2 regions of the Paenibacillus sp. FSL H8-0175 genome follow, and region 1 is predicted to be linked to the other one. Evidence: a T-box and tRNA genes for the amino acid it is inferred to sense, from the RefSeq annotation. Region 1 holds a T-box; the other holds one or more tRNA genes.
The links. The T-box of region 1 lies ahead of trpS (tryptophan--tRNA ligase). A T-box ahead of a tRNA ligase gene usually reads a tRNA of that ligase, here a tRNA-Trp.
Positions count from the first base shown of each region.

Region 2: it has a tRNA-Trp gene. The T-box ahead of trpS (tryptophan--tRNA ligase) is inferred to sense a tRNA for this amino acid. The anticodon was not compared.

Region 1 is NZ_CP150299.1:6,046,031-6,050,104, reverse strand. It holds gene MHH46_RS26840 (alpha/beta-type small acid-soluble spore protein) at 71-301, opposite strand; gene MHH46_RS26835 (aldose 1-epimerase) at 503-1,477, opposite strand; T-box leader at 1,612-1,851, shown strand; gene trpS (tryptophan--tRNA ligase) at 1,915-2,901, shown strand; gene MHH46_RS26825 (hypothetical protein) at 2,904-3,092, opposite strand; gene MHH46_RS26820 (metal-dependent hydrolase) at 3,198-4,074, opposite strand, start outside.
Region 2 is NZ_CP150299.1:6,212,977-6,217,050, reverse strand. It holds rRNA gene MHH46_RS27545 (23S ribosomal RNA) at 1-1,057, shown strand, start outside; tRNA gene MHH46_RS27540 (tRNA-Asn) at 1,118-1,193, shown strand; tRNA gene MHH46_RS27535 (tRNA-Ser) at 1,197-1,289, shown strand; tRNA gene MHH46_RS27530 (tRNA-Glu) at 1,308-1,382, shown strand; tRNA gene MHH46_RS27525 (tRNA-Val) at 1,438-1,513, shown strand; tRNA gene MHH46_RS27520 (tRNA-Met) at 1,531-1,607, shown strand; tRNA gene MHH46_RS27515 (tRNA-Asp) at 1,633-1,710, shown strand; tRNA gene MHH46_RS27510 (tRNA-Phe) at 1,721-1,796, shown strand; tRNA gene MHH46_RS27505 (tRNA-Thr) at 1,825-1,900, shown strand; tRNA gene MHH46_RS27500 (tRNA-Tyr) at 1,906-1,991, shown strand; tRNA gene MHH46_RS27495 (tRNA-Trp) at 1,998-2,071, shown strand; tRNA gene MHH46_RS27490 (tRNA-His) at 2,095-2,170, shown strand; tRNA gene MHH46_RS27485 (tRNA-His) at 2,214-2,289, shown strand; tRNA gene MHH46_RS27480 (tRNA-Gln) at 2,309-2,383, shown strand; tRNA gene MHH46_RS27475 (tRNA-Gly) at 2,390-2,464, shown strand; tRNA gene MHH46_RS27470 (tRNA-Cys) at 2,474-2,547, shown strand; tRNA gene MHH46_RS27465 (tRNA-Leu) at 2,562-2,640, shown strand; gene MHH46_RS27460 (AraC family transcriptional regulator) at 2,777-3,532, opposite strand; gene MHH46_RS27455 (BMP family ABC transporter substrate-binding protein) at 3,860-4,074, shown strand, end outside.

The sequences.
Region 1 (4,074 bases):
GAGGTTTGAAAGCTAGTCGGCAATAGGCTTTTTAAGACCTCTGCCGGATAAAACACTTAAGATAACGATGTTACTGACGACCGGACAGTTGTTGTTCTGCCAGTTGTACTAGACGTTTAGTGATGTAACCTCCCAAAGAACCAGTTTCGCGGGAAGTGTAGTTCCCGTAATAACCGTCAGCTGGGATCGTTACTCCAAGCTCTTGTGCTGCTTCATATTTCAATTGTTGCAACGCTGCATTTGCTTGAGGAACTACAAGGTTATTGGAACGGCTGCTACGACCTTGACCTGCTTGACCCATGTGTGTCACCTCCTTCGCCCGTTGTGAAGATAGTATGAGCGCTAAGAGGCTAATTCATGCATGCTATCGAAAGGTTTTAAGGATGGTAATTATTAGTCGATTAAAAGTAAGGGTAGGAAAGCCTAAATAACTAAGCTCGCACAAAAAATCGGCCTTCTCTTACGTAAACGCAAGGGAAGACCGATATAATGTATATCTGCTTTAATTCTCGGGATAGATCATTTCCAGCATAGTGGACAGCTCAAGACTTTGACCTGGTTCTACCTTCAGCAAGCCCGTGAAGGAAGGGTCATCTGAAACGTTAGGAGCATCCGGGAGCCAGGTGTAAGGTTCGATGCACAGAAATTGATCGGCCGGTCCTTTGGTATACAGGACCCAGTGACGGAAATGATTCTCGTCAGCTGTATAACGAAGACCATAACCATCATCGCGTAATAGCAAGGCTTCTACGGGCTGCTTGTCACCAATACGTAGAGCAGTATCAAAATTAGTTCCCTGGAGGTTGATTCCAGAGTTTAGTGAATCTAGATCACCAAGTGGAATTAGATTGCCGCTAGGGAGCAATTCATCGTTTAGTTCATAAATGCTGTTTACGGGCAGCTTGAGATTCCAGCGTTCAGGTTCTCCATCGATCATAAACCAGGTGTGATAACCGATCCCAAAGGGAATACGGTGATCGCCGAGATTTGTAACCTTTAAAGTCTGGCTGAGCCGGGCATCCTGAAGCCTGAATGTCATTTCGAATTTGAGTGGAATGGGAAATTGCTCCATCCAGTGCGGATCATCTTCAGTAAGGAATTCAGTAGTGACTGCACAACCGTCCTCGTCTTCTTCAATATCGCTGACACACCAGGATTGAGTCCGGTGTAGACCATGGATATGATTGTCACCAGCGGTATTCTGGTCAAATTGATAACTTGTACCCTCGAATTGAAATTTTCCTTTACGAATTCTTCCGGGTGGAATTAAGAGCGGGATGCCAAAATGGTAAGGTTTTTGCATAAAGAAAGCTTGATCGCTTTCATCAGGCCGCCGCAGAATTTCCCGTTGTTCTTTTACATCAAACAATGAAATCACGTTGTTTCCTAGTCGCGGCAAAAGCGTGACTTCCAGTTCGCGGCTGTGCAAAATATAAGTATCATAACCGCCCCACTGCCCTTTGGTCACCTGTTTCATGAGATATGCTCCTTTATCGTAACTGTAATCGAATAGAACATGGATAACCTTATCATAACAGATTTATGCGGAAGTGGTTAAGTGATTTGACAACTTCTCTTTATGGTTCTATGATGAAGGCATTAAATTATGATGAGAATGTGATGACGGGGACAAGTAGACAGGAAATGCACCTTCAGAAAGCCGGTGGTTGATGCGAACCGGTAGGACACTCCTGATGAATGGACCCCTGAGCGCCGCGCTTGAACGGGAGCAAGATGCCCTAGTAGACCGGCCGGATCTTCCCCGTTAACGGAAGACTAAGGCTGTTTCCCTTTGACTATACAAAGGTTAAGCAGCGAATAAGGGTGGCACCACGGTCTCACGTCCCTTGCGGATGAGGCTTTTTTTGCGTTCTCGGAAATCGGAAATTACATCTAACGGAGGTCTATATTATGTTGAAAAAAGTAATGTCAGGCATACAACCGAGCGGTTCTCTAACTTTGGGTAACTATATCGGAGCGCTGAAAAATTTTGTGAAGCTGCAAGACGATCATCAATGTTTCTTTATGGTTGTCGATATGCATGCGATCACCGTTGCTCAAGATCCTGCGGCACTGCGTGAGCAGTCTGAAGCTGTAGCTGCACTCTTTATCGCGGCAGGAATTGATCCTGTGCGTTCGAATGTATATATGCAGTCTCATGTGCCTCAGCATGCGGAATTGGGCTGGATCATGACTACGCTAACGGCAATGGGCGAGCTTGAGCGTATGACACAGTTCAAAGATAAATCATCAGGTAAGGATTCAGTTGGCGCGGGCCTATTCGTATATCCTTCTTTAATGGCAGCAGATATTCTTGTTTATAATGCGGATCTTGTGCCAGTAGGTGAAGATCAGAAGCAGCACTTGGAGTTGACCCGTGATTTAGCGGGCCGATTCAATAACCGTTTTGGCGAATTCTTTACGATTCCTGAACCGTATATCCCTGAAGTGGGCGCACGCATTATGTCTCTGGATGATGGCACTAAAAAAATGAGCAAGAGCAGCCCGAATGCAGGCAGCTATATTGCCCTGTTGGATTCGCCGGATGTGATCCGTAAAAAAATCAGCCGCGCAACGACTGATTCTGGACGTGAAGTGATCTTTGATCCGGCTAACAAGCCAGAGATTAGTAACTTGATGAGTATTTACTCGGAATGTTCTGGGATGTCCCTCCAGCAAATTGCCGATCGTTATGAAGGACAAATGTATGGTGGCTTTAAGAAGGATCTTGGGGAAGTGGTTGTATCCACACTTGAGCCTTTGCAACAAAGATATCATGAAATTCGCAGTTCAGGTGCGATCACTGATATTCTTGCTGAAGGTGCTGAACGTGCACGTATTGTTGCAGCTGAGACGTTGAATGGCGTAAAAGAGCGGATGGGCTTTCTGCCAGCTCGTTAATCTTAGTCAGAGCTTAAGCTTTCCTGTTTGCGTCTAATTCTGGCTTTGAGGATAAATCCCCAGCCAATATTCATTACGCAAAGAAAACCAAGCAGAAGTGCCAGCCAGAAGCTATAGCTGATCGCGATTGAAGCGGCAGTGAGAATAAGAATAGAAGAACAAGCGAACCAAAGTGAGAGTCCTTTACCCATTAAGAGCCTTCCTTTCCGTGTCTGCTAAAATGAATCCCGGAGTATTATAAAATACTCCGGGATTTTTTGTGATTATAGAATAGATCTCTCAGTAAGTCTACAGTTTCATCGTAAAGAACCAGGGTCGATGGAAAATCGTTTGTCGAGCTTATCACTGCTAAGCCAGCCTACATAAGTATTTAAAGGTTTATATTGGTTATCCATAATTAATACAGCCACAAAAGGGTATTGTTTGCGGTGTAAATAACGAACGTCTCCCCAGCGCACCATATATCCTGAAGGAAGCTCCTCTACTTCGGCAACCGCATAAGAGGTGAAATATAGAAAGGACTGAATATCTGGATGCGACTTGGATATTTCCACAGCGGGATGATTTGAGCAGACCGCATGTTTGAACCATTCCAGACGGTTGTTCAGTAGCTGCCCAACGTCATAGCTGCCGTCTTTTTTCACTTTAACTACGTTCCAGCGTTTAAGTGAAATTGTAGGGATTACAATATAACGTTCGCCAGCATTATGGTGTATATCTTTAAGCTTGATGTTTCGTGTAAGGCGGGCATGAACAATCGTTCTCCAAATATAATAAAGAATGGTACAGGCATAAAGCGTAATAAATAAAGGTTTGGGCGGCACAATCCCAGTGATCCAGAGTAGAATAGCTGCGATATGGCTGCCAAAAATAAATGGATCGAAAATGTGGATGATATTCCAGGCAATCCATTTCTCAGTGAATGGACGGGCGGCCTGGGTTCCATAGGTGTTAAACAGATCAGAGAAGACGTGCACGCCTACGCCTATGAAACCCCAGAGTGCAACATGGCTTAAAGCTGCCAAATCAGTAAATCCAAACAGAGGCCCTAAGACTAGGGCAATCAGAGCGGGCCACAAAATTAGAAAAGGCAAGGAGTGTGTGATTCCCCGGTGATTACGAATATATATTGCATTGTCCTTCAGTCTTAATGCGGTATCGGCATCAGGAGCT
Region 2 (4,074 bases), 170 kb from region 1:
CCGGTGCTGGAAGGTTAAGGGGAGTGGTTAGGGGTAACCCGAAGCTATGAACCGAAGCCCCAGTAAACGGCGGCCGTAACTATAACGGTCCTAAGGTAGCGAAATTCCTTGTCAGGTAAATTCTGACCCGCACGAATGGCGTAACGACTTGGGCGCTGTCTCAACGAGAGATCCGGTGAAATTTTAATACCTGTGAAGATGCAGGTTACCCGCGACAAGACGGAAAGACCCCATGGAGCTTTACTGCAGCTTGATATTGAATTTGGGTACGATCTGTACAGGATAGGTGGGAGCCGTAGAAATCGGAGCGCAAGCTTCGGTGGAGGCGCCGTTGGGATACCACCCTGATCGTATCTAGGTTCTAACCTAGTACCCTTATCGGGTACGGGGACCGTGTCAGGCGGGCAGTTTGACTGGGGCGGTCGCCTCCTAAAGAGTAACGGAGGCGTTCCAAGGTTCCCTCAGAATGGTTGGAAATCATTCGCAGAGTGCAAAGGCATAAGGGAGCTTGACTGCGAGACCTACAAGTCGAGCAGGGACGAAAGTCGGACTTAGTGATCCGGTGGTACCGCATGGAAGGGCCATCGCTCAACGGATAAAAGCTACCCTGGGGATAACAGGCTTATCTCCCCCAAGAGTCCACATCGACGGGGAGGTTTGGCACCTCGATGTCGGCTCATCGCATCCTGGGGCTGAAGTAGGTCCCAAGGGTTGGGCTGTTCGCCCATTAAAGCGGTACGCGAGCTGGGTTCAGAACGTCGTGAGACAGTTCGGTCCCTATCTGTCGTGGGCGCAGGAAATTTGAGAGGAGCTGTCCTTAGTACGAGAGGACCGGGATGGACGTACCGCTGGTGCACCAGTTGTTCCGCCAGGAGCATGGCTGGGTAGCTACGTACGGACGGGATAAGCGCTGAAAGCATCTAAGCGTGAAGCCCCCCTCAAGATGAGATTTCCCAATTAGTAAGACCCCTTGAAGACGACGAGGTAGATAGGTTGGAGGTGGAAGTGCAGCAATGCATGGAGCTGACCAATACTAATCGGTCGAGGGCTTATCCTATACTTAGAATGCAAATTCGTTTCGGATTCAGTTTTCAGGCATCAAGCCTGGTATGAATATTCCCTGATAGCTCAGTTGGTAGAGCACTCGACTGTTAATCGAGTTGTCACAGGTTCGAGTCCTGTTCGGGGAGCCATATGGAGAGGTGTCCGAGTTTGGCCGAAGGAGCACGATTGGAAATCGTGTAGGCGCCACAAGCGTCTCGAGGGTTCGAATCCCTCTCTCTCCGCCACAAATTTTTAATTAGTATGGCCCGTTGGTCAAGGGGTTAAGACACCTCCCTTTCACGGAGGTAACATGGGTTCGAATCCCATACGGGTCACCAAATTTTCACTTGATTTATCCTAGTGGACTTTGGTACAATAACAATTGTTGTTTATGGAGGCTTAGCTCAGCTGGGAGAGCATCTGCCTTACAAGCAGAGGGTCGGGGGTTCGATCCCCTCAGCCTCCACCATAACATTTTCTTACTGACGCGGGGTGGAGCAGCCCGGTAGCTCGTCGGGCTCATAACCCGAAGGCCGCAGGTTCAAATCCTGCCCCCGCAACCAATTAACTTAAGCAATTATATCTTTTGGAACCGTGGTGTAGTTGGCCTAACATGCCTGCCTGTCACGCAGGAGATCGCGGGTTCGAATCCCGTCGGTTCCGCCATTTTCATCATGGCTCGGTAGCTCAGTCGGTAGAGCAGAGGACTGAAAATCCTCGTGTCGGCGGTTCGATTCCGTCCCGAGCCACCATTTATCATCACAAAAGAATGAGTGCCATGCCGGTGTAGCTCAATTGGTAGAGCAACTGACTTGTAATCAGTAGGTTGGGGGTTCAAGTCCTCTCGCCGGCACCATCCTTGGAGGATTAGCGAAGTGGCCAAACGCATCAGACTGTAAATCTGCTCACGTGAGTGTTCGGTGGTTCGAATCCATCATCCTCCACCAGTTTTTAGGGGCATAGTTTAAAGGTAGAACAACGGTCTCCAAAACCGTTGGTGTGGGTTCAATTCCTGCTGCCCCTGCCAAGTTCTTTCTAAAGTTTAATATGGCGGCCGTGGCGAAGGGGTTAACGCACCGGATTGTGGTTCCGGCATTCGTGGGTTCGAGACCCATCGGCCGCCCCATTTACTTTAAAATGAATAATGGCAACAATATCAACTTAATATGGCGACTGTGGCGAAGGGGTTAACGCACCGGATTGTGGTTCCGGCATTCGTGGGTTCGAGACCCATCAGTCGCCCCATTTTATTTTAAAATGTTATTGGGGATTAGCCAAGCGGTAAGGCAACGGACTTTGACTCCGTCACTCATAGGTTCGAATCCTATATCCCCAGCCATTTTATGCGGACGTGGCTCAGCGGTAGAGCATCGCCTTGCCAAGGCGAGGGTCGCGGGTTCGATTCCCGTCGTCCGCTCCAAGTTTTCATGGCGCCATAGCCAAGTGGTAAGGCAAAGCTCTGCAAAAGCTTTATCCCCAGTTCAAATCTGGGTGGCGCCTCCATTTAGTTCATATGTGCCGGCGTGGCGGAATGGCAGACGCGCTCGACTCAAAATCGAGTGGGAAACCGTGGAGGTTCGAGTCCTCTCGCCGGTATCTTAAAAAGGTTTGTAAGAATGCTTTTATAAGCAATCTTACAAACCTTTTTTCTTTATGTCCTTGGGTTTACAGCAGTAAGCCGTTGAATAGAGAGTTTCTCTATTTCAACGGCTTTTTTTAATCTGATTAGTGATTAACCTGATTGATTATTAATGCGGAATGCTCGCGGGGTAAGACCTATTTCTCGTTTGAACATATTGCAGAATTGGGCATCGTTCACAAAACCTGCAGCAGCAGATACTTCAGAGATTTGCATCTGAGTATGACGTAATAGAGATTTTGCATAATCCAGGCGTTTTAACAGCAAATACCGCAGGGGTGAAGACCCGAAACGTTCTTTAAATAGATGGCGAAAACGATCGTAACTATATCCGGACATTTCTGATAGTGTTTCGACGGACAATTTATGGCGATAATGCTCATTCATATAATTAAGGACATATTGTACTCGATCTTCTGTTGGGGATTGATATCCAGAGGCACTAAGAAGCCTCATAAGATGGACGGTAATCTCGCTCATTTGTAGGTTTAGAAGCTCAGAGAATCCGTCTTGCTTGCGTGTAAACTCTGCTTTCATTCGCAGCAGGATTTGAAGAACGGTCTGATCTTTATCATCTTCATATACGCCGAGCAGATTACTCATATTAGGGTGTTCCGAGTGGAAGCCTACAAATAATACATTTGCATCCTCACGGTGGTGCTCGTCATGTTTATGATTGGGTGGCACAAGCGCGAAAGAAGAGGAGCGAAAATGGTAACTTCGTGGGCCAACATTGGTTGTCCCTACCCCCTGTAAATAATAGACTAGTTCGTAGCATTCATGCTGGTGTGGAGGGATATAAGTATTTAGCTCATGTGTGGCACTTACAATATATAGAACACGATCCATGATGATCCTCCAATACTTATGTTTTAGCCGAATCGTACAAAACTATGACCGAAATCATATAATTATTTTTAATAATATTTGTTATGATCGTATCAATAAATCCGAAAGTTCGCAACCTGACTGGCCATCTCGTTCGGAAATAAAGCGGATTATTAATAATAATGGTATTTTTATTGCTATTTTTGAGCCTAAACGTTAAGTTTATTACTTTTAATGATACTTTATTTGGAAAAAAGAGAATTTCCATTTGAACCGTGAATTATACAATGGGTGAAGATGGGATTCTGCGGATTACTAACCAACTAAAATTAGGGGTGGAATAGAGTAATGAATAAAAAAGTTCTTTCTTTGTTGTTATTAATGGTGATGGTTCTGGTCACAGCATGTGGGAATAACACGTCCAATAATGGTTCTTCAACGAATACTGGATCCAAAGCGGACGAAGGCGGAGAAACAGGTGCAGGGGATAAACTCAAGGTTGTATTGCTGATTCCGGGGACACTTGGGGATAAATCATTTTTTGATTCCGCTAATAACGGCTT